Regions from separate parts of the Pseudomonas bubulae genome, predicted to be linked through region 2. Evidence: predicted binding sites of a transcription regulator. Region 2 holds the regulator's gene; each other region holds the start of a gene.
The links. Region 2 encodes sigma-54, which starts transcription at its own class of promoters, with help from an activator protein. Its sites were predicted from a motif close to ANTGGCATNNANNTTGCTNT; they were not measured.
Positions count from the first base shown of each region.

Region 1 (7,984 bases), 750 kb from region 2:
GATGTTGATGTGGTAGCCGTTCCAGTTGATGGCGGTGTTTTTCGCCAGAATGGTAATACCGCGCTCTTTCTCCTGGTCGTTGGAGTCCATTACGCGTTCGTCGTTAAGCTCGTTGCGCTCCAGGGTGCCGGATTGACGCAAGAGTTTGTCTACCAGGGTGGTTTTACCGTGGTCAACGTGAGCAATGATGGCGATGTTACGTAGATTTTCGATCACTTGTGTATCTCGATCAGAGGATTCGGTGTGCTGACTGAGTCCAGGCAGCGATTAACAGTAGAGTCCGTGCAAGCCGTTACAGCTTGACGGCGGCGTCGGGGGGCCGGTGACGCAGGCCACAGGCATACAGCCCCGGGCTCTTAGCTCGGTCGATAAACGCGCACATTGGCATGTCCCTCACTGAGCAAATGGTGAGCATGCAGGCGACTCATCACGCCTTTGTCGCAATACAACAGGTACTGACGGGTGTCATCCAGTTCCTTGAAGCGGCTGTTCAAAGCATAGAACGGCAACGCTTGTACTTCGATGCCAGCCAGTTCCAGCGGTTGATCTTCCTGAGCATCCGGGTGACGGATGTCGATTACGATCTGGCCCGCCAGCACTTCGCTGACTTCTTCGACTTGCAAGTCCTGGCCCAATTCATCGATTACCCGATCAATCGGCACCAGTTTGGCCCGCTCGAGCGCACGCTCAAGCACGGCCATATCAAACTGTTGTTCTTCATACTCCACGCGGTTGCGCTTGGCGTGGGTCTTGGGGTTGACCGAAATCACCCCGCAATATTCAGGCATATGCTTGGCGAAGTCAGCCGTACCGATTTCTTCTGCCAGATCGATGATGTCCTGCTTGTGGCTGGCGATCAGCGGGCGCAACACCAGCTTGTCTGTAGCCGAATCAATCAGCGACAAGTTGGGCAGCGTCTGGCTCGACACCTGGGAAATCGCTTCACCGGTCACCAGCACTTCGATATCGAGGCGTTCGGCAATACGCGTTGCAGCGCGCAACATCATACGCTTCAAAATGACGCCCATATGACTGTTATCGACTTTGCCGAGAATTTCGCCCAAAACTTCTTCGAACGGAACGCTCACAAACAGCACGCGCTGGGAGCTGCCGTACTTCTTCCATATATAGTGCGCGACTTCCATCACGCCCAGTTCATGGGCACGCCCGCCCAGGTTGAAGAAGCAGAAGTGGCTCATCAGGCCGCGACGCATGATCTGGTAGGCCGCCACGGTAGAATCGAAACCACCGGACATCAGCACCAGGGTCTGCTCGAGCGAACCCAACGGGTAGCCACCAATACTGTCGTGCTGGTTGTGAATCACAAACAACCGTTGGTCGCGAATTTCAATTCGAACTTCGATTTCTGGCTTTTTCAGCTCGATTCCGGCCGCACCGCACTCACGACGCAGCTTGCTGCCGACGTATTTCTCGACTTCCATCGAGGTAAACGGGTGCTTGCCGGCGCGCTTGCAACGCACCGAAAAGATCTTGCCCGCCAGCGCATCGCCGAAGTGCAATTTGCACTTTTCAACGATGTCGTCGAAGTCGCCCAACGGGTACTCGTCAACCTGCAGAAAATGCGCGATGCCCGGCATGCAGCTCAGGCGTTCGGTCATTTCTTTCAAGGCTTTAGGGTCACTTACGCGCGTTTGCAGCTCGATGTTGTCCCACACGCCCGTCACCACCACAGCCGGGTCCAGATCGCGGAGCACAGTACGGATGTTTTTGGCCAATTGACGGACGAAACGCATCCGAACCGGACGGCTCTTGATAGTGATTTCGGGGAAGACTTTAACGATTAGTTTCATGAAAACAGCGCGCGAGCAGCCTGCCAAAAAAGGGGGGCGCGGATTATAGCGGAAATTGCTCAAGGTTTAACCAGTTATCGTACAAACGGTTTTCATCGCACCAAAATAGAACATAAACGCCAGATTTCGCTTCATTTGGGTGCGATAAACGCGGCTAATCGGTAGTCTGCCCCGCTTACCTGCTTGAGATTGGCGCATTACGCCCAAGTCGGGGCACTGGCATGCAATTTGCTCCCTTGTGAGGCAGGTTGCCTTGGCAGAGTATTCGCGCCGGCATCAACCACTTATTAAGGGCATTCCACTACCAGCCCTAAGCCACCCCGGAGGACACTATGTCGAAGTCGGTTCAACTCATCAAAGATCATGACGTCAAGTGGATTGATCTGCGCTTCACTGATACCAAAGGTACTCAGCACCACGTGACCATGCCGGCCCGTGATGCGCTGGATGAAAACTTCTTCACCGACGGCAAAATGTTCGACGGCTCCTCCATTGCTGGCTGGAAAGGCATCGAAGCGTCCGACATGATCCTGCTGCCAGACGACAGCACGGCTGTTCTGGACCCGTTCACCGAACAGCCTACGCTGATCCTGGTGTGCGACATCATCGAACCGTCGACCATGCAAGGCTATGACCGCGACCCACGCGCCATCGCTACCCGTGCCGAGGAATACCTGAAGTCCACCGGTATCGGCGACACCGTTTTCGTTGGCCCGGAGCCAGAGTTCTTCATCTTTGACCAGGTGAAGTTCAAGTCCGACATTTCCGGCTCCATGTTCAAGATCTACTCCGAACAGGGTTCGTGGATGTCCGACCAGGACGTGGAAGGCGGCAACAAAGGCCACCGTCCTGGCGTCAAAGGCGGTTATTTCCCGGTTCCGCCGTTCGACCATGACCACGAAATCCGTACCTCCATGTGCAACGCCATGGAAGAGATGGGCCTGGTTATCGAAGTTCACCACCACGAAGTGGCAACTGCTGGCCAGAACGAAATCGGCGTGCAGTTCAACACCCTGGTGAAAAAGGCTGACGAAGTTCAGACCCTGAAATACTGCGTACACAACGTGGCAGATGCCTACGGCCGTACCGCTACCTTCATGCCAAAGCCTCTGTACGGCGACAACGGCTCGGGTATGCACGTTCACATGTCCATCTCCAAAGATGGCAAGAACACCTTCGCAGGCGAAGGCTATGCCGGCCTGTCCGACACTGCCCTGTTCTTCATCGGCGGTATCATCAAGCACGGTAAGGCCCTGAACGGCTTCACCAACCCGGCTACCAACTCCTACAAGCGTCTGGTACCAGGCTTCGAAGCACCGGTAATGCTGGCCTACTCGGCTCGTAACCGTTCGGCTTCGATCCGTATTCCTTACGTGTCCAGCCCTAAAGCTCGCCGTATCGAAGCACGCTTCCCGGATCCGGCAGCCAACCCGTACCTGTGCTTCGCGGCACTGATGATGGCTGGTCTGGACGGTATCCAGAACAAGATCCACCCTGGCGACGCAGCGGACAAAAACCTGTATGACCTGCCGCCTGAAGAAGCCAAAGAGATCCCGCAAGTGTGCGGCAGCCTGAAAGAGGCCCTGGAGGAACTGGACAAAGGTCGCGCGTTCCTGACCAAAGGCGGCGTTTTCAGCGACGACTTCATCGACGCGTACATCGCCCTGAAAAGCGAAGAAGAAATCCAGGTTCGTACCTTCGTACACCCACTGGAATACGAGCTGTACTACAGCTGCTAATCCGGTGACGCCTGCGCAAGCGGCGTGATTTGAAAAAGCCTCCTTCGGGAGGCTTTTTTGTGGGCGCCGTCTTACACAAGCATCGGATCAGAGCTTCTGGATTCGTGCCTGCACCTGACAGCCACCCTGCTGAGTGACCGGTAGTTTGTCGCCACTCAACCAATGGAGACTGACATGCACCCCTTACTCGCCCTCAAAACCCTGCTGCTGGCATGCGCCTGCCTGCTCATGCTGGGCTGCAACAGTTCACCCACTGCGGTAACGGTCGAACAACTGCTCAAGACAGGCCAATCCTGGACAGGCACCCCTTACACCTGGCCGGACGGCAAGCCGGAATTCACCGTGGTCAAAATCACGCTCCCGGCCAACACCGCACTGAAATGGCACACGCACCCCATGCCCAATATCGCCTACATGGTCGCTGGCGAACTGCTGGTCGAAACCGAAGACGGCATGCATAAAACCACGCTCAAACCTGGCCAGGTACTGCCCGAGATGGTCAATACTTCCCATCGAGGCACCAGCGGCAAGGCCCCGGTAGAACTGATCGTGTTCTATGCAGGCACGCCCGGCATGCCACTGTCCCATTAACCACGCAAGGCCCGTAGCAGGTACCGGAAGCTGCGTTCGAAACGCAAAACGGTGGTCACCTCAGAGTGGGCGCTGCCTGTGCCGCATCGCGCACTCGGGGCTTATGACCGGTGTGCGCTCGAACGCTGCACACAACCTCTGGCTGCACCCATAGCAAATATCCCGCGCACATTTTCAGGCAACTGAATCCATTCATCTAAATTGCACTATATTGGTGCGACTATAGTTTGATAGTGCACTTACCAGCCCAATTTGGTTCATAAACACTCGCATGCCGGGCTGCGGCGATATGCGCCCAGCTTGTAAACGCCTATTTCAGGGGAGCGACGCTTCTTTTCGGAGCCTTGGTTTGGTTTTTGCATTTTCCTTGCACCAGCGCTTCACCGCGCACGCAATCCGGGATCGGCCCATGACCATCAGTGACGCCCTGCACCGACTGTTACTCGACAACCTGACCACTGCCACGCTTTTACTCAATGCTGATTTGCGCCTTGAGTACATGAACCCGGCGGCAGAGATGCTGTTGGCGATCAGCGGTCAACGCAGTCACGGCCAGTTCATCAGCGAGCTCTTTACGGAGTCCACCGAGGCTCTGCACTCGCTGCGCCAGGCAGTTGAGCAAGCGCACCCGTTTACCAAACGCGAAGCCATGCTGACCTCGCTGACGGGCCAGAACCTGACGGTGGACTATGCCGTAACGCCCATCTTGAGCAATGGCGGCACCATGCTGTTGCTTGAGGTACACCCCCGCGACCGTCTGCTGCGCATCACCAAAGAAGAAGCCCAGCTGTCCAAGCAAGAAACCAGCAAGATGCTGGTGCGCGGCCTGGCCCACGAGATAAAGAACCCTCTGGGAGGCATTCGCGGTGCGGCCCAGTTGCTGGCCCGGCAATTGCCCGACGAAAACCTGCGCGACTACACCAACGTCATCATCGAAGAAGCAGATCGCCTGCGTAATCTGGTCGACCGGATGCTGGGTTCCAACAAACTGCCGTCGCTGGCCATGACCAACGTCCACGAAGTACTGGAACGCGTGTGCAACCTGGTCGAGGCCGAGACCCAGGGCAGCATCACTTTGGTGCGTGACTATGACCCAAGCCTGCCTGACCTGCTGATCGACCGTGAACAGATGATCCAGGCAGTACTCAATATCGTGCGCAACGCCATGCAGGCCATCGGCAGCCAGAATGAGCTGCGCCTGGGCCGCATCAGCCTGCGCACCCGCGCCATGCGCCAGTTCACCATTGGCCACATACGCCACCGGCTGGTGACAAAAATCGAAATTATCGACAACGGCCCGGGCATACCGTTCGAGCTGCAAGACACCCTGTTTTTCCCGATGGTCAGCGGCCGCCCGGACGGTACCGGGCTTGGCCTGGCCATCACGCAAAACATCATCAGTCAGCACCAGGGGTTGATCGAGTGTGAAAGCCACCCCGGCCACACACTCTTCTCGATCTTTCTACCACTGGAACAAGGAGCCGCATCGACATGAGCCGAAGTGAAACCGTGTGGATCGTCGACGACGACCGTTCAATCCGCTGGGTACTGGAAAAAGCCTTGCAACAGGAAGGCATGACCACACAAAGTTTCGACAGTGCCGATGGGGTCATGAGCCGACTGGCTCGCCAACAGCCTGACGTGATCATTTCCGATATCCGCATGCCCGGCTCCAGCGGTCTGGACCTGCTCGCCAAAATCCGCGAACAGCACCCGCGCCTGCCGGTCATCATCATGACCGCTCATTCCGATCTGGACAGCGCGGTAGCGTCCTATCAGGGCGGCGCATTCGAATACCTGCCCAAGCCGTTTGATGTCGATGACGCCGTGTCTCTGGTCAAGCGCGCCAACCAGCACGCCCAGGAGCAGCAAGGCCTGGCCGTGGCGCCGACGCTGGCCCCGACGCCGGAAATCATCGGCGAAGCCCCGGCGATGCAAGAGGTGTTTCGTGCCATTGGCCGCCTGAGCCACTCCAACATCACGGTGCTGATCAACGGTGAATCAGGTACCGGCAAAGAGCTGGTGGCCCACGCCCTGCACCGCCACAGCCCGCGGGCCGCGTCGCCATTTATCGCATTGAACATGGCTGCGATCCCCAAGGACCTCATGGAATCCGAGCTATTCGGCCATGAAAAAGGCGCTTTCACTGGCGCTGCAAACCTGCGCCGGGGCCGTTTTGAGCAGGCCGATGGCGGCACCCTGTTCCTCGATGAGATCGGCGACATGCCGGCGGACACCCAAACCCGGTTGCTGCGGGTACTGGCCGATGGCGAGTTCTACCGGGTTGGCGGGCACACGCCGGTCAAGGTCGATGTTCGCATCATCGCAGCCACACACCAGAACCTTGAAACCCTGGTGCAGGCCGGCAAGTTTCGTGAAGACCTGTTCCACCGTCTGAACGTAATCCGCATCCACATTCCGCGCCTGTCAGACCGCCGCGAAGACATCCCGACCCTGGCCCGGCACTTTCTCAGCAGCGCCGCGCAAGAACTGTCCGTAGAGCCAAAACTGCTCAAGGCCGAGACCGAGCAGTACCTGAAAAACCTGCCCTGGCCAGGCAACGTGCGCCAGCTGGAGAACACCTGCCGCTGGATCACGGTGATGGCTTCGGGTCGCGAAGTGCATATCGGCGACCTGCCTCCCGAGTTGCTCAACCTGCAACAGGACGCCTCCCCTGTCACCAACTGGGAGCAGGCACTGCGCCAGTGGGCTGACCAGGCGCTGGGGCGTGGCCAGTCCAACCTGCTCGACAGTGCAGTGCCGACCTTTGAGCGGATCATGATCGAGACGGCGCTCAAGCACACCGCAGGCCGCCGTCGCGACGCTGCCGTGCTGTTGGGCTGGGGCCGCAATACCTTGACCCGCAAGATCAAGGAACTGGGCATGAAGATCGATGGCGACGAGGATGAGGGCGACGAGGCTTGAAGCCGTTCAAAAGCGCCCTCACCCAACCCTCTCCCGGAGGGAGAGGGAGCTGATGGGTGGTGTTTCATAAATCTGCTTTTGCCTTTAGTCCCCTTTCCCTGCGGAAGAGGGTTAGGGGCTCTTGATCTGACCGCACCACCCTCAAGCAACCCGCCCCAATATCGTGCACAGCTCTAGCTCAAGGGTTTTCGCCAAACCCGGGAACAAAATCAGCCCCCAAACAAAAGCCCCGGATTCCGGGGCTTTTGCGTACTCAAGGGGCAATTTTTACAAAAAATCAAAAACTGGCACGCGCCCTGCAATACCTATTACACGCAACACCGCTTTAGGGGACCTTGATACAGGCAGGTCAAGACTCCCCACTTTTACACCGCAGCCTTGATGCCTTTTGCATCAACGCGCACAGCGCTTTTGGGGAACCCGGTACAGGCAGGCTGGAATTCCCTCTTTTATTACTCTCGCAGGTTTACCTGCAACCGCCAGCGTCCATCTTGCGACGCCCCGGCCCAGTCGCCCTTCAAGGCACGGGCCGCCACCAGGGTCAGCAGCAACCCGCCATCCGTATCACGCACCCGCCAGTTCACGCTCTTGCCGTTAAACGTCAACTGGCCGCTCTGCACCTTGCCCCTGGCATCAAACAGCAACCCCAGCGTGCCGTCGACCAGCTCACCATGCAGCTTGGGCTCGGCGCTGAACCACACCACCAGGCCCCCGGGCAGCACGTCCACCTGCTGCAGCTCCACAGGGGTTGGCGCGGTCAATCGACCGATCATCATCCCCACCATCACACCGACTATCGCCAAAGAACCTAAAACCCGTGGCCATAGTTTCGGTCGCGGGTCCTCTTCAAGCGTAGAATGCTGTCCATCTTTAAGTTCGGAGCCGTGCATGTTTCACGTCATCCTTTTTCAACCAGAA
Region 1 is NZ_CP146077.1:412,732-420,715, forward strand. It holds gene typA (translational GTPase TypA) at 1-216, opposite strand, end outside; gene thiI (tRNA uracil 4-sulfurtransferase ThiI) at 357-1,811, opposite strand; gene glnA (glutamate--ammonia ligase) at 2,144-3,550, shown strand; gene V6L81_RS01855 (cupin domain-containing protein) at 3,725-4,141, shown strand; gene glnL (nitrogen regulation protein NR(II)) at 4,551-5,636, shown strand; gene ntrC (nitrogen regulation protein NR(I)) at 5,633-7,066, shown strand; gene V6L81_RS01870 (hypothetical protein) at 7,519-7,956, opposite strand; gene trmL (tRNA (uridine(34)/cytosine(34)/5-carboxymethylaminomethyluridine(34)-2'-O)-methyltransferase TrmL) at 7,955-7,984, shown strand, end outside.
Region 1: a site for sigma-54 is predicted at 2,027-2,046, ahead of glnA (glutamate--ammonia ligase). Genes of this name have one in related genera too.

Region 2 (7,984 bases):
GTTTCCGAGAAGCGCTTGAGCAAGGTTTCTTCGTCGGCATCCAGGTACAGCACGTCGCACTGGATATGCCGGTTACGCACCTCTTCAAGCAACTGCGGAAAACGTGACAAATGACTCGGCAGGTTGCGCGCATCGATCGAAACGGCCACCAGTGGCTGGGCCAGTTCAGTGTGAATCAACGCGCGTTCGGCCAGTTCCGGCAGCAAGCCGGCTGGCAGGTTGTCGATGCAATAGAAACCGTTGTCTTCAAGGACGGCGAGGGCAGTGCTTTTACCGGAGCCGGAGCGTCCGCTGACTATGACTAAGCGCATGATTAATGACCGTTCTGTACGTCCAGAACAACCTGATACAACGCTTCGTTGCTAGGTGCGTTGCGCAGTCTTTCGCGCACGTCTTTGCGATCGAGCATGCTGGCAATCTGCCGGAGCAGTTCCAGGTGTGCATCGGTTGCCGCTTCTGGCACCAGCAAAACGAAAAGTAGGTCGACCGGCGCGCCATCGATGGCGTCGAAATCTATGGGGGCGTCGAGGTGCAGCAAGGCGCTTACAGGCGACTCGCAGCCCTTGAGGCGGCAATGGGGTATGGCGATGCCGTTGCCAAAACCGGTGGAACCCAGTTTTTCACGGGCAATAAGGCTCTCGAAAACATCCTGCATTTCGAGACCAGGCACTTCGCGGCTGATCAGGTTGGCAATATGTTCGAGTGCACGCTTTTTACTGCCGCCCGGCGCGTTCACCAGGGAACGGCCGGGGGTCAGGATACTTTCAAGTCGGATCATGGGTAGGGAGTATTAACGACCGGTCGCGCCCTGGAGCAGGCTTTGGGTCTTTTCCTTATGCTTTTTCAGTTGGCGATCAAGCTTGTCAGTGAGCAGATCGATGGCGGCATACATATCGTCATGCTCGGCGTTGGCAACGACTTCTCCTCCATGGATGTGCAAGGTGGCCTCGATTTTCTGTTTCAGTTTTTCGACCGCCATCGTTACCTGTACGTTGGTAATCTTGTCGAAGTGACGCTCCAGTCGGTCGAGTTTTTCGCCGATGTATGCGCGTAGCGGTTCGGTGACTTCCAGTTGGTGTCCACTGATGTTGACTTGCATACAGTTTCTCCTTTGATGCCATTGCATAAAGCGGCAGGCCGAGCAGCCTGCCACTGAAACGCCGGGGTCCGTGGCTTACATCAAACGCTTGCGTTCGCTCGAAGGCGCTATCCCGAGGGATTCGCGGTACTTGGCGACGGTGCGACGGGCTACCTGAATACCTTGTGCCTCCAGTAAACCAGCGATCTTGCTGTCACTCAACGGCTTTTTCTGATTTTCCGCTGCAACCAGTTTTTTGATGATGGCACGGATCGCGGTGGAGGAGCATTCGCCGCCTTCAGAGGTGCTGACGTGGCTGGAGAAAAAGTATTTAAGTTCATAAATACCCCGTGGGGTATGCATGAATTTTTGTGTGGTAACCCGGGAAATGGTGGATTCGTGCATGCCCACCGCTTCGGCGATATCGTGCAGTACCAGGGGTTTCATGGCTTCATCGCCATGCTCGAGAAATCCGCGTTGGTGCTCGACGATCTGGGTCGCCACTTTCATCAGGGTTTCGTTGCGGCTTTGCAGGCTTTTGATAAACCAGCGTGCTTCCTGCAGCTGGTTGCGCATAAAGGTGTTGTCGGCGCTGGTATCGGCTCTGCGTACGAAACCGGCGTATTGCGCGTTCACCCGCAGGCGCGGTACGGACTCCTGGTTAAGCTCGACCAGCCAGCGCTCGTTGTCCTTGCGCACGATCACGTCAGGTACGACGTATTCGGCTTCGCTGGATTCGATTTGCGAACCCGGGCGCGGGTTGAGGCTCTGTACCAGTTCAATGACCTGGCGCAGTTCGTCCTCTTTGAGCTTCATGCGGCGCATCAGCTGGCTGTAGTCGCGTGCGCCCAGCAGGTCGATGTAGTCGGTGACCAGGCGCTTGGCCTCGCTCAGCCAGGGGGTCTTGGCAGGCAGTTGGCGCAATTGCAGGAGCAGGCATTCGCCCAGGTTGCGCGCGCCAATGCCAGCCGGTTCGAATTGCTGGATGCGATGCAGGACGGCTTCGATTTCATCGAGTTCAATGTCCAGTTCCGGATCAAAGGCTTCGAGGATTTCTTCGAGGGTTTCGTCCAGGTAGCCCTGGTTGTTGATGCAGTCGATCAGGGTTACGCCGATCAGACGGTCGGTGTCGGACATCGGAGCCAGGTTCAATTGCCACAGCAGGTGGCTTTGCAGGCTTTCACCGGTCGAGGTGCGGGTGGTGAAGTCCCACTCGTCATCGTCGTTGCTTGGCAGGCTGCTGGCGCTGGTCTGGTAGATGTCTTCCCAGGCAGTGTCCACGGGCAGTTCGTTGGGAATGCGCTCACCCCAGTCACCGTCTTCCAGATTGTCTACGGTCTGGGCAGTTTCCTGGTAGGTGGGCTCTTGAACGTCGGGATTGGGCTTTTGCTCAATGTTATCGGCAAGGGGGTCTGCATTGTCGAAGTCGTCGCCTTCTTCCTGGCGCTCGAGCATGGGGTTGGACTCCAGGGCTTCCTGGATTTCCTGTTGCAGATCGAGGGTCGACAATTGGAGCAGGCGGATGGCCTGTTGCAGCTGAGGTGTCATTGTCAGCTGCTGGCCCATTCTCAGGACTAGCGATGGTTTCATGGCAGGGGCTTAACACCTTATTCGCCGGCGCACATGGCGCCATCCACTACAGGGCGCGTGAGCGCCAAACATAAGCAAATTATATGCCTGAAACCGGTGCGTTTGCCTAGGGGGCGGTCTAAATTAGTTTGCGGGTGGTGAACTGATCGAGAGCACCCCGTTGAATATTCGGGCAATAAAATGCTGGCGCATTTTTACTGCCCGGATGCCCTGGCTGCCCATGATGTGTCCGGGCTTACAGGCGGAACTCGTGACCCAGGTAAACTTCCCGCACCAACTTGTTGGCCAGAATCGTTTCAGCATCGCCTTCAGCGATCAATTGACCGTCATTGACGATATAGGCCGTTTCGCAGATATCGAGGGTTTCACGGACATTGTGGTCGGTGATCAGCACGCCAATGCCCTTGGCTTTGAGGTGGTAGATGATTTGTTTGATGTCGCCCACCGAGATCGGATCGACACCGGCAAAGGGTTCGTCGAGCAGGATGAACTTGGGTGCCGTGGCCAGTGCGCGGGCAATTTCTACCCGACGGCGCTCACCGCCCGACAGGCTCATGCCCAGGTTGTCGCGAATATGGTTGATATGGAATTCCTGCAGCAGGCTTTCCAGCTCCTTGCGACGACCGGTCTTGTCGAGCTCCTTGCGGGTTTCGAGGATTGCCATGATGTTGTCGGCCACCGACAGCTTGCGAAAGATCGAGGCTTCCTGTGGCAAGTAACCGATACCGGCGCGTGCGCGACCATGCATGGGCTCGTGGCTGACGTCCAGGTCATCGATCAGTACGCGACCCTGATCGGCGTGCACCAGGCCGACAATCATGTAGAAACAGGTGGTTTTGCCCGCGCCGTTGGGGCCGAGCAGGCCCACGATTTGCCCGCTGTCGATCGACAGGCTGACATCACGTACTACCTGACGGCTCTTGTAGCTTTTGGCCAGATGCTGGGCTTTCAGAGTTGCCATTACTGGGCCTTCTGCTGGTCGGTTTTCTTCTTGGGCTGGATCACCATGTCGATGCGCGGGCGAGGTGCGGTGACATTGGCGCCATTGGCGCGACCGGCACTGGCAATTTGTTTTACCGTGTCGTAGACGATTTTCTCGCCCTCGGTGGTATTGCCGTCGTTAATCACTTTGGCCTTGTCAATCAGTACGATGCGGTTTTGTGGTGCATGGTATTGAATGGTGACGGCATAAGCCTGTACCGGTTTGGGGTCAGTGGCTTTTTGCAGTTGCTCGAAGTAGGCCAGGTTGCCGACGGATGTCACCACGTCGATTTCGCCCGCAGCATTACGGGTGATGGTGACGGTGTTGCCGGTGATTTTCATCGAGCCCTGGGTGATGATGACATCGCCCTTGTAGGTGGCAATACCTTGCTTGTCATCCAGTTGTGCCTCGTTGGCCTGGATGCGAATAGGTTGTTCGGTGTCGTTCGGCAGAGCCCAGGCGCTCACGCTTCCCAGTGCTGCGCTCAGGCTGAGCAATAAAGGGAGGGTTTTAACGAGACTCATACTGTCCTCTTACGTTGGACAGCAGGTCCATCCTGCCGTCTTTCAAATATGCTTTCATGCCCTTGCCAGTGGTTACGCCGCCAGCGCCGTCGATTCTAACGTCTCGCTCGGTCTGCGCATATTCCTTCTGGGGGAATACAGTCATACGGGTACTGGTAATAATGGTGGTGCGGTTTTTTTCGTCAGTGCGCGCGATGCGCACCGAATCGATAAGCTCGACCTCGGTGCCATCCGGGTTGACTTCACCGCGCTCGCTCTGCACGTGCCACGGGTAGGCCGTGCCGCGGTAGAGCTGCATTTTCGGTTGGGTCATCTGAGTGACCTCGGAAGCCTTCAAATGTTCAAGCTTCTCGGACGTCATGTCGTACTGCAGCTTGCCGTCAGGTAAAAACTGACGGCTGTGTGCATTGGTGGCGTAGTAGTCGATAGCGTTTTCATCCACCGCCAGGGTAGGGGCATTGAGAAAACGTTCCGGCCTGATATTCCAGTAGCCAGCAGCTGCAAACAGCGAGGCAATCACTGTAAACAGCACTATTTGGCGAATCTTTTTGCTCAGCATAGAAAGCTCTATAGGTAGGCGGCGTGGGCTGCGTCCAGGCTGCCCTGGGCACGCAGAATCAGCTCGCAGAATTCACGGGCGGCACCTTCGCCACCCCGCGCCCGGGTTACCCCGTGGGCGTGCTCGCGGACAAAGTCCGCAGCGTTGGCCACGGCCATGCCCAGACCTACCCGGCGGATAACCGGCAGGTCGGGCAAGTCATCTCCCAGGTAAGCAACCTGTTCATAGCTTAGGTTGAGTTGGCCAAGAAGCTCGTCCAGTACGACCAATTTGTCTTCGCGGCCCTGGTACAGATACGGGATGCCCAGGTTTTGTGCGCGACGCTCGACCACCGGGGTTTTGCGGCCGCTGATAATTGCCGTTTGCACACCGGCGGCCATAAGCATCTTGATGCCCTGGCCGTCGAGGGTATTGAAGGTCTTGAATTCGCTGCCATCTTCGAGGAAATACAGGCGGCCGTCGGTCAATACGCCGTCAACGTCAAAAATGGCCAGCTTGATGCCCTTGCCGCGCTTGAGAAGTTCCTGGGTCATTACATTACTCCTGCGCGTAGCAGATCGTGCATGTTCAAGGCGCCAACCGGACGATCTTGCTTGTCGACCACCACCAGCGCGCTGATTTTGTGGTCTTCCATGATTTTAAGGGCTTCGGCTGCCAGCATGTCGGCGCGGGCGGTTTTGCCGTGCGGGGTCATGACCGCGTCGATGGTGGCGTTGCGGATGTCGATTTCGCGGTCCAGGGTGCGGCGCAAGTCGCCGTCAGTAAAGATTCCGGCCAGTCGACCGTCCTCTTCTATGACGACGGTCATGCCCAGGCCCTTGTGGGTCATTTCCATCAACGCTTCCTTGAGCAATGTACCGCGCACGACTTGCGGCAGTTCATCGCCAGAGTGCATGACGTTTTCCACTTTCAGCAATAGGCGTCGGCCCAGTGCTCCGCCGGGGTGGGAAAAGGCGAAATCTTCTGCAGTAAAACCGCGAGCTTCAAGCAGGGCAATAGCCAGTGCATCGCCCAGCACCAAGGTTGCCGTGGTGGACGAGGTCGGTGCCAGATTCAACGGGCAGGCTTCCTGGGCCACGCGGGCATCCAGGCTGACATCGGCGGCCTTGGCCAGCGGCGATTCGGGGTTGCCGGTCATGCTGATCAGCTTGATGCCCAGGCGCTTGATCAGTGGCAGCAGGGTGACGATTTCGGCGGTCGAGCCGGAGTTGGACAGTGCGAGGATAATGTCATCGCGGGTAATCATGCCCATGTCGCCGTGGCTGGCTTCTGCCGGGTGGACAAAAAAAGCCGTGGTGCCGGTGCTGGCCAGGGTTGCGGCAATTTTATTGCCGATGTGTCCTGACTTGCCCATGCCGACCACGACCACCCGGCCTTTACTGGCCAAAATCATCTCGCAAGCGCGTACGAAATCTGCGTCGATATGTGTCAGCAAGCCCTCTACGGCTTCCAGTTCGAGGCGGATGGTGCGTTGGGCGGATTGGATCAGGTCGCTGGATTGGCTCATGGTTGAAGTCGGGTAGCCTGAGAAAAGGCAACGATTATAGCGGTTATGTGGCGTTCCCTCACGCTTGATCGCTGTGCTTTATTGCATGTGCTTACAAAGTGCGCGTGTGTTTGCAGAAAAAACATCTTTATTTCACTGTACTGAGACTTAACCGGCACTCCTTCGGTCTTGGGCGGTCACTATGAGCAGTGGTATAGTTCGCCGCCAGTTCGGCCCGCCAGGGAACGCGTGCTTCTTCACAAGAAGTTTGGTGTCCGGGTGAGAGGCAGAGGCTGCATCGCAAGGAGTTTAGATGAGCGCCGATAACGCCTACGCGGTCGAGCTGAAGGGAGTGTCCTTCAAGCGCGGTACGCGCAGCATCTTCAATAATGTCGATATTCGCATCCCGCGTGGCAAGGTCACGGGGATCATGGGGCCGTCTGGCTGCGGCAAGACCACACTGTTGCGCCTGATGGGCATGCAACTGCGTCCCAACAGCGGCGAAGTGTGGGTCAACAATCAAAACCTGCCGGCCCTGTCGCGCAGTGATTTGTTTGATGCCCGCAAGCATATGGGCGTGTTGTTTCAGAGCGGTGCGCTGTTTACCGATCTGGACGTGTTCGAGAACGTTGCTTTCCCGTTGCGGGTGCATACCGAGCTGCCGGAAGAAATGATCCGTGACATCGTGCTGCTTAAATTGCAGGCGGTGGGCTTGCGCGGAGCTATCGACCTGATGCCCGACGAGTTGTCCGGCGGCATGAAACGCCGGGTGGCGCTGGCGCGGGCGATTGCCCTGGATCCGCAGATCCTGATGTATGACGAACCCTTCGTGGGGCAGGATCCCATTGCAATGGGCGTGCTGGTACGCCTGATTCGTTTGCTCAATGATGCGCTGGGCATTACCAGTATCGTGGTTTCTCACGATCTGGCTGAAACTGCGAGCATTGCCGACTATCTATATGTAGTCGGCGATGGCCAGGTGCTGGGGCAGGGCACGCCCGAAGAATTGATGAACGCCGATAACCCGCGCATTCGCCAGTTCATGACCGGCGACCCGGATGGCCCGGTTCCGTTCCACTTTCCGGCGTCGGACTACCGAACCGATCTACTGGGGAAGCGCTGATGCGCAAGATGTCATTAATGAGCCGTATCGGTCTGTTCGGCCGGGCCGGGATCGACACCGTTGCGGTACTGGGGCGTTCGGCAGTGTTCCTGTTTCATGCACTGCTGGGGCGTGGCGGTATCGGGGGCGGGTTTGGTTTGCTGGTCAGGCAGCTGCATTCGGTTGGCGTCATGTCGCTGGTCATTATCGTGGTGTCCGGCATATTTATCGGCATGGTACTGGCACTGCAAGGCTTCAGTATCCTGTCCAGCTATGGTTCGGAGCAGGCAGTGGGGCAGATGGTGGCCCTGACCCTGTTGCGCGAACTGGGTCCCGTGGTTACCGCCTTGCTGTTCGCCGGGCGCGCAGGGTCGGCGCTGACGGCTGAAATCGGCAACATGAAATCGACCGAGCAGTTGTCCAGCCTGGAAATGATCGGTGTTGATCCGCTCAAGTACATCATTGCGCCGCGGTTGTGGGCCGGGTTTATTTCCCTGCCTGTGCTGGCGATGATTTTCAGCGTGGTCGGGATCTGGGGTGGTTCGTGGGTTGCCGTGGACTGGCTCGGTGTCTACGACGGCTCCTACTGGGCCAACATGCAAAACAGCGTAACCTTCAGTGGTGACGTAATTAACGGGATCATCAAAAGCATCGTGTTTGCCT
Region 2 is NZ_CP146077.1:4,807,116-4,815,099, reverse strand. It holds gene rapZ (RNase adapter RapZ) at 1-311, opposite strand, end outside; gene ptsN (PTS IIA-like nitrogen regulatory protein PtsN) at 314-778, opposite strand; gene hpf (ribosome hibernation-promoting factor, HPF/YfiA family) at 791-1,099, opposite strand; gene V6L81_RS22200 (RNA polymerase factor sigma-54) at 1,175-2,668, opposite strand; gene lptB (LPS export ABC transporter ATP-binding protein) at 2,904-3,629, opposite strand; gene lptA (lipopolysaccharide transport periplasmic protein LptA) at 3,629-4,174, opposite strand; gene lptC (LPS export ABC transporter periplasmic protein LptC) at 4,161-4,733, opposite strand; gene V6L81_RS22180 (HAD family hydrolase) at 4,742-5,266, opposite strand; gene V6L81_RS22175 (KpsF/GutQ family sugar-phosphate isomerase) at 5,266-6,240, opposite strand; gene V6L81_RS22170 (ATP-binding cassette domain-containing protein) at 6,533-7,342, shown strand; gene mlaE (lipid asymmetry maintenance ABC transporter permease subunit MlaE) at 7,342-7,984, shown strand, end outside.

Region 3 (7,984 bases), 390 kb from region 2:
GGGCAAAACCGCCTGGAGCTGTTGCTGTTTCGCCTGGATGGGCCACAGCTTTACGGGATCAATGTGTTCAAGGTCCGCGAGGTGCTGCAATGCCCCAAGCTGACCCTGATCCCCAAGTCCCACCCCGTGGTATGCGGTGTGGCGAGCATTCGCGGCGCGACCATACCGATTCTCGACCTGGCGATGGCCACCGGCGCGGGAGCCTTGAAGGATCAAAGTAACCCGTTTGTGATCATCACCGAGTACAACACCAAGACCCAGGGCTTTCTGGTGCGTTCAGTGGAACGTATCGTCAATATGAACTGGGAAGACATTCATCCGCCGCCCAAGGGCACCGGTCACGACCATTACCTGACGGCCGTGACCCGTATGGACGAGCAACTGGTCGAAATCATCGACGTGGAAAAGGTGCTGGCAGAAGTCTCGCCATCGTCTGAAACCATCAGCCAGGGCGTGGTGGATGTTGAAACCCAAAGCAAGGCGCTGTCATTGCGGGTGCTGACCGTTGACGATTCGTCGGTGGCGCGCAAGCAGGTTGCCCGTTGCCTGCAATCGGTGGGTGTTGAAGTGGTGTCGTTGAACGACGGGCGCCAGGCGCTCGACTACCTGCGCAAGCTGGTGGACGAGGGCAAGAACCCGTCTGAAGAGTTTCTGATGATGATCTCGGATATCGAGATGCCGGAAATGGACGGCTACACCCTGACAGCTGAAATCCGCAACGACCCGCGGATGCAAAACTTGCACATCATTCTGCATACTTCGTTGTCCGGGGTATTCAATCAGGCGATGGTCAAAAAAGTCGGTGCCGATGACTTTTTGGCCAAGTTCCGCCCTGATGACCTGGCAACCCGGGTAGTTGACCGGATCAAAGCAGCAGACCACAGCTAGGGGCGCAGCCCTTGGCGGTCAAAACGATTTAAGAGGCAGGATCATTTGTCGACGGCTAATTTGGATTTTGAACAGTTCCGGGTATTCCTGGAAAAAGCCTGTGGCATTTTGCTGGGTGAGAACAAGCAGTACCTCGTCTCCAGCCGCCTCAACAAATTGATGGAGCAGCAGGGCATCAAGTCGTTGGGCGAGCTGATTCAACGCATCCAGGCTCAGCCGCGCAGCGGGTTGCGCGAGCAGGTGGTCGATGCCATGACCACCAACGAAACCCTGTGGTTTCGCGATACCTATCCCTTTGAAGTGCTGAAAAACAAGGTGTTGCCGGAGCAAATCAAGGCCAGCCCCGGCCAGCGCCTGCGTATCTGGTCGGCGGCCTGCTCTTCGGGGCAGGAGCCGTTCTCGCTGTCGATGGCGATTGACGAATTCGAGCGCAGCAACCTTGGGCAGCTCAAAGCCGGCGTGCAGATTTTTGCCACCGATCTGTCAGCGCAGATGCTCAACACCTGCCGCACCGGCGAATACGACAACCTGGCCATTGGCCGGGGCCTGTCACCGGAGCGCCTGCAACGTTATTTCGATCCCAAGGGACCGGGGCGTTGGGTGATCAAGGCGCCGATCAAAAACCGCGTGGAGTTTCGCCCGTTCAACCTGCTGGACAGCTACGCCAGCTTCGGCAAGTTCGACATCGTGTTTTGCCGCAACGTGCTGATCTACTTCTCGGCCGAAGTGAAAAAAGACATCCTGCTGCGCATTCACAGCACTTTGAAGCCGGGCGGTTATTTGTTCCTGGGCGCTTCTGAAGCGCTAAACGGGTTGCCGGACCATTACCAGATGGTCCAATGCAGTCCGGGGATCATTTACCAGGCGAAATAGGCTGGGAAAACCCCGTAGATACTCTGTTGCCGGTCAAGCCCTATTGTGGGAGCGAGCCTGCTCGCGAACGACCTTCGCGAGCAGGCTCGCTCCCACAGTTGCAGTGTTCCTGTAGCTGCCGTAGGAACGAGGCTGCGTTCGGCTGCGAAGCAGTCGCAAAATCAGGGGCTGCGGTGTAACAGTCAAACCCGGCTACCAGGGTTTTTACGACGACTTCGTCGCCGAACGCAGCCTGGTTCCTTCGGCAACTGCTACGACGAATCCAAAGCAAAGCGGCAGAAAACCGGCAGTCAGCGGTCAAGCATTGCCGCTTTTTTGCCATTGCCATCTCCCACCTCCCGGCAAACCCTTGTGTTACGGGGCTGTAAAAACTGGCACGGGGTTTGCTCTATCCCTGTCATGTAAAACCTGAACCACACTCTCAGGTCAGCCCACAAAGGTTTTTCGAGATGAGCATCAGCTTCGATAAAGCGCTTGGTATCCATGAACAGGCCCTGGGCTTTCGTGCCCAGCGCGCTGAAGTACTGGCCAACAACATCGCCAACGCCGATACCCCGAACTACAAGGCTCGGGATCTGGATTTCGCCTCTGTGCTCGCCGCCCAGAACGACAAAAACCAGAACGGCACATTTGCGTTGAACAAGACCAACACCCGCCATATCGAAGCCCAGGGCCTGAGCAGCGGCGACGAGTCGCTGCTGTACCGCACGCCGATGCAGCCGTCGATCGATCAGAACACCGTGGACGCTCAGCTTGAGCAGTCGAACTATGCAGAGAATGCGGTCAACTTCCAGGCCAGCTTCACCCTGCTCAACAGCAAATTCAAAGGGCTGATGTCGGCCCTGCGCGGGGAGTGATCCATGTCTCTATCCAGTGTCTTCAATATTGCCGGTAGCGGCATGAGCGCCCAGACCACGCGCCTTAACACCGTGGCCAGCAACATCGCCAACGCCGACACCGTATCGTCGAGCATCGACCAGACCTACCGCGCCCGCCACCCGGTGTTTGCCACCATGTTTCAAGGCGCGCAAGGCAGCAGCGGCGATTCGCTGTTCCAGAACCAGGACGCCGCCGGCCAGGGCGTGCAGGTACTGGGCGTGGTTGAAGACCAGAGCGAGTTGCAGGCCCGCTATGAACCTAATCATCCTTCTGCCGACGCCAAGGGCTACGTGTATTACCCCAACGTCAACGTGGTTGAAGAAATGGCCGACATGATTTCCGCCAGTCGTTCGTTCCAGACCAACGCCGAGCTGATGAATACCGCCAAAACCATGATGCAGAAGGTCCTGACCCTCGGTCAGTGATAAGGGGCGACGCAAATGAGTGTGACCGATTCCACCAGCGGCTTGACCCTTAACCAGGTACTCGCCAACTCCGCCCAGGCCAAGACCACTGACACCAGCCTGGCGGCGGCCTCCAAGGCGGTATCCGGCAACACGGCGCTGGGCAAGGATGCGTTCCTGCAACTGCTGGTCACCCAGCTGAAAAACCAGAACCCGCTGGACCCGCAGGACAACACGGCGTTCGTTGCGCAACTGGCGCAGTTCAGCAGCCTGGAAGGCATCACCACGCTCAACGATACGGTCAATTCGATCTCCGGCAACTTCCAGTCTTCGCAGGCGTTGCAGGCCTCGTCGCTGGTGGGGCGTTCGGTGATCGTGCAGACCGGCGAAGCCTATGTGGATCCGGCCAGCGACAAGCCTTTCAACGGCACCGTGGTGGTCAAGGATGCTGACTCCAAACCCGTTATCACCATCACCAATGCCGACGGTGAGGTGGTTCGCACCATCGACATGGGCACCCAGAAAGCCGGCAACGCGGAGTTCACCTGGGATGGCAAGGACGACGAGGGTGTGCTGCTGGAAAAGGGCTCCTACACCTTCACCGCATCCAGCAAAACCGACGCCGGTACCACGGCGCTCACCACCTATCTGCCCGCCACGGTCAACAGCGTGACCCTGAGCAAGACCGGCGGTGAAATCATGCTCAACCTCGCAGGCCTGGGCAGCATTGGCATGTCCAAAGTCCAGACCATTGGCTTGTAAGCCGACTCATACGCCTCAAGGAGAGAAACATGTCATTCAATATCGGCCTTAGCGGCCTCTATGCGGCGAACAAGCAGCTGGACGTGACCGGCAACAACATCGCCAACTCTGCGACCACCGGCTTCAAGGCCTCGCGTGCGGAATTCGCCGATATCTACTCGGCCAGCAAGCTGGGTACCGGCAGCAAGACCATCGGCAGTGGCGTGAACCTGGCAGCGGTCTCGCAAAACTTTGGTCAAGGTGCGGTTAACAACACCGGCAACCTGCTGGATATGGGCATCCAGGGCAGCGGCTTTTTCGTGCTCAGTGACAACGGCTCCCTGAGCTATACCCGCGCCGGTACGTTCAAGGCCGACAAAGACGGCTTTGTCACCAGCTCTGATGGCACTGCGCGCTTGCAGGGCTATGGCGTGGATGCCAATGGCAATATCGTTAATGGCGTATTGACTGACCTGCGCATCGATACTTCCAACCTGGCGCCCAAGGCGACGGGCTCGGTGGACTCGACGATCAACCTCAACTCCAACGCTGCGGTGATTGATCAGACCGCCAACCCGTTCGACCCGAGCAAAGCCGAATCCTATACGAAAAGCTTCAGTACTACGGTCTACGATACCCAGGGCAATCCACACCCGATGGACCAGTACATGGTCAAGACCGGTGCCAATACCTGGAAGGCCTACACCCTGATTGACGGTCGCAACCCCGATGGCAGCGCAGTGAGCGGAGACGGCGCGAAGGCGCCGGTGGCTTCGATCATGCAATTCGACTCAGCCGGCGGGCTGACCAGTGTGACGACGCCCAACCCGGTGGCCGGCGAACCCGATATCGTCAGCAACACCCTGACCGTCAGCACCTGGATGCCGGGCGCCATGGTCAATGGCAAGTGGGCGTCCAACGGCGCGGCAGCCAAGGACACCGGGATTGCCATCGACATGGCCAAAACCACTCAGTACAACACCGACACCTCGCGTAACCCGCCGACCCAGGACGGCTACGCTACCGGCCAGATCAACAACCTGACCATCGACGGTTCGGGTGTGATGTTCGCCAACTTCAGCAACAACCAGAGCCGTGCCATTGGCCAGATTTCCCTGGCCAGCTTTACCAATGAGCAGGGTCTGCAACCAGTGGGCGGCACGGCCTGGAAGGAGACCTACGCCTCGGGCGTGGCGGGCTACGACGCACCCAAGGTCGGCAGCCTGGGCGCCATCCAGTCCAACTCGCTGGAAGACTCCAACGTAAACCTGACCAGTGAGCTGGTGGACCTGATCAAGGCCCAGAGCAACTACCAGGCCAACGCCAAAACCATCTCGACCCAAAGCACCATCATGCAGACCATCATTCAGATGACGTGATAGCGCTGCGATCATGATCCTGCGGGCATCGGGTGCGTGAACAATATATAACCTGCGGGAGCTGGTTTGCCTGCGATGCAGACGCTGCGGCATGTCAGGCAAACCGGGCTGATGCCATCGCGAGCAAGCCCGCTCCCACCATGTTCGTCGCGGGTCTCAGCTGAACTCCACCTGCTCCGGTACCCGCGTCATCAGCACCTTGCCAGCGCGGATCGATACCCGCGCCTTGGCCTGGCGGCGCACCGCTTCGTAATCACTGTCGGCATCCAGCACCACCAGGTTCGCCGGGCGACCCACTGCAATGCCGTATCCCTCACCCAGATTCAGCGTCCGTGCACTGTTGTCGGTGACCAGGTCCAGGCTGCGCGCCAGGTCTTCAAAACCCATCATGTGGCAGATATGCAGCCCTGCATCCAGCACCCGCAAAATATTGCCATTACCCAGCGGATACCACGGGTCCTTGATTGAGTCCTGACCAAAGCACACGTTCATGCCGGCACGGTCGATTTCGGCCACCCGGGTCACGCCACGGCGTTTCGGGAAGGTATCAAAACGACCCTGCAAATGGATGCTTTCGGTCGGGCACGAGACAAAGTTGATCTTTGATGCCTTGAGCAAACGGAACAGTTTGGAGCAGTAGGCATTGTCATACGAACCCATCGCTGTGGTGTGACTGGCGGTCACCCGGCTGCCCATGCCGCGTACCCGGGCCTCTTCGGCCAGCACTTCAAGAAAACGCGAGTGGGGGTCGTCGGTTTCGTCGCAATGCACGTCCACCAGGCACCCCGTGCGCTCGGCCAGATCCATCAGGAACTTGATCGAACTGACTCCCTGCTCGCGGGTGTTTTCAAAGTGCGGGATGCCACCCACCACATCGGCGCCCAGCTCCACGGCCAGGGTCATCAGCTCACGGCCACCGGCATAGGACTCGATGCCTTCCTGAGGGAATGCCACGATTTGCAGGTCGATCAGGTGGCGGGTTTCATCGCGCACTTCAATCATCGCCCGCAAGGCAGCTAGGGTTGGATCGGTGACGTCGACATGGGTGCGCACATGCTGGATGCCGTGTTCGGCCAGCATGCGGACAGTGGCGTGGGCACGCTGCTTGGTGTCTTCATGGGTGATGGTTTCCTTGCGCTGCGCCCAGCGTTCGATGCCTTCGAACAGGGTGCCGCTGAGGTTCCACTCGGGCTGGCCGGCGGTCAGGGCCGCGTCCAGATGGATATGCGGTTCTACAAAAGGCGCAATCAGCAACTGACCGCGGGCGTCGATATCGCCGGCTTGCGCCGGCACGCTGCCTGCCTGCAGGGTGATGGCACTGATCAGCGCACCTTCACAGGTGACCGTGTGCAGACCCGAGGTTTTACGCAGTGTGGCATTGATGATCTTCATGGTCGTTCCTGTCGTTGAGCTTCGGACATGCGCCACACCAGCAGGGCCACCGAAGCATTCATTCTGAATAAGGGATCATCGAGCGACTGGGCGCTGTTTTGCTCGATGCGTTGCATGCGTTGATTGATGGTATTTCGATGGATGCTCAGGCGTTGCGCGGCCTTGAGTGCGTTACCGTTCTCCTGGAGCAGGGCATCCAGGGTATCGATCAAGGTATGGGGTTGCTTGCGGTTGGGTTCGATCAGCGGCCCCAGGGTTTGCTGTACGAAAGCCTCGATCACCGAGCGTTCGCCCACGGCCTGCAGCAGACGCAACACGCCCAGTTCGCTGAAATCGCAGAGGCCGGTGGCCGGGCGCAGGTTTTCTGCAACATCCAGCGCCTGGCGTGCCTCGTTGAGGGCCCGGTGATAATGGGCGCAATCCTCGACCTTGCCTGCCAGCCCCATAAACAGCGCCAGATTACCGATGATGGCCTGCAAGTCTCGATACAGGCTCGCCAGTTCTGTGCGCAGGTTGTTGTCTTCAGCGAGCAACAGGATGAACAGATCACCCTGCACGATCACCGGCAACGCGCGGGGCAGGGCACGGCTCCACACGTCGAGGTGATCCTGTACGGTCTGGCGGGTGTGTTGCAACAGGCGTTCTGCCTCCTCGGGTGCGTGACTGGCAAACAGTACACTGACTGCTGACAAGCGTAGCGCAACCAGGCGGCACGGTTGGTCCAGCGCCAGCTGCAAGTGCGTTGCGCGCTGGCGGAGGGTGGCCAGGCTGGGGTAATCGCCACTGAGCAGTTGCGCCAGAATGTCGTGGCGCGAGCGTTTGGTCTGGGCCATTTGTACCAGTGCAGTACCAATCAAATGGGTGACGATGACCATTCTCAGCAAGTACGGTTGCTCGATCAGGGGCACGCCGCGGGCTTCGGCCAGTGCAATCACCGATGGGGGAATGCTGTGGATGAAGGTCTCGCCGGTCAGGACCACCAGTCCGGCAATCGCACAGTCACTGCCTTCGTCGATCAGGCGCAGCAAGTTGGCCTCGTCACGGGGGTGGTTGATCCCGGTGACAAACACCAGCTCACCGCCCATGACCCAGCCGGCGATGCCTTCGTTCTCGGCCACATAGGACCAGCGCACGCTGCGCTGGCGGTTGCGTGCGCCGGCCCGCAGGGTCATCTCTTCGAGGCCGGGCAGGGCCAGGATCTCTTCAACGGTCAGGCTCAAAGGGGCTCCTGGACGGTGGGCAGCACCGCCGGTTGACGGCTGAGTTTCAGCAGCACGATATAGACGATGGCCGATGCGCCAATGCCTACCAGAGGCGCAATCCATGGCGACAAATAGGCCAGCAAGGCGCCCACGGCATAGGCGGTCAGCCCTGCCAGGTTGTAGCGAGGTAACTGGACGCTGGCCAGGGCCGGGTATTTGCCGCGAT
Region 3 is NZ_CP146077.1:4,413,447-4,421,430, reverse strand. It holds gene V6L81_RS20305 (chemotaxis protein CheV) at 1-888, shown strand, start outside; gene cheR (protein-glutamate O-methyltransferase CheR) at 934-1,761, shown strand; gene flgB (flagellar basal body rod protein FlgB) at 2,211-2,618, shown strand; gene flgC (flagellar basal body rod protein FlgC) at 2,622-3,065, shown strand; gene flgD (flagellar hook assembly protein FlgD) at 3,081-3,806, shown strand; gene flgE (flagellar hook protein FlgE) at 3,836-5,164, shown strand; gene codA (cytosine deaminase) at 5,321-6,556, opposite strand; gene V6L81_RS20270 (PucR family transcriptional regulator) at 6,553-7,776, opposite strand; gene codB (cytosine permease) at 7,773-7,984, opposite strand, start outside.
Region 3: a site for sigma-54 is predicted at 2,132-2,151, ahead of flgB (flagellar basal body rod protein FlgB). Genes of this name have one in related genera too.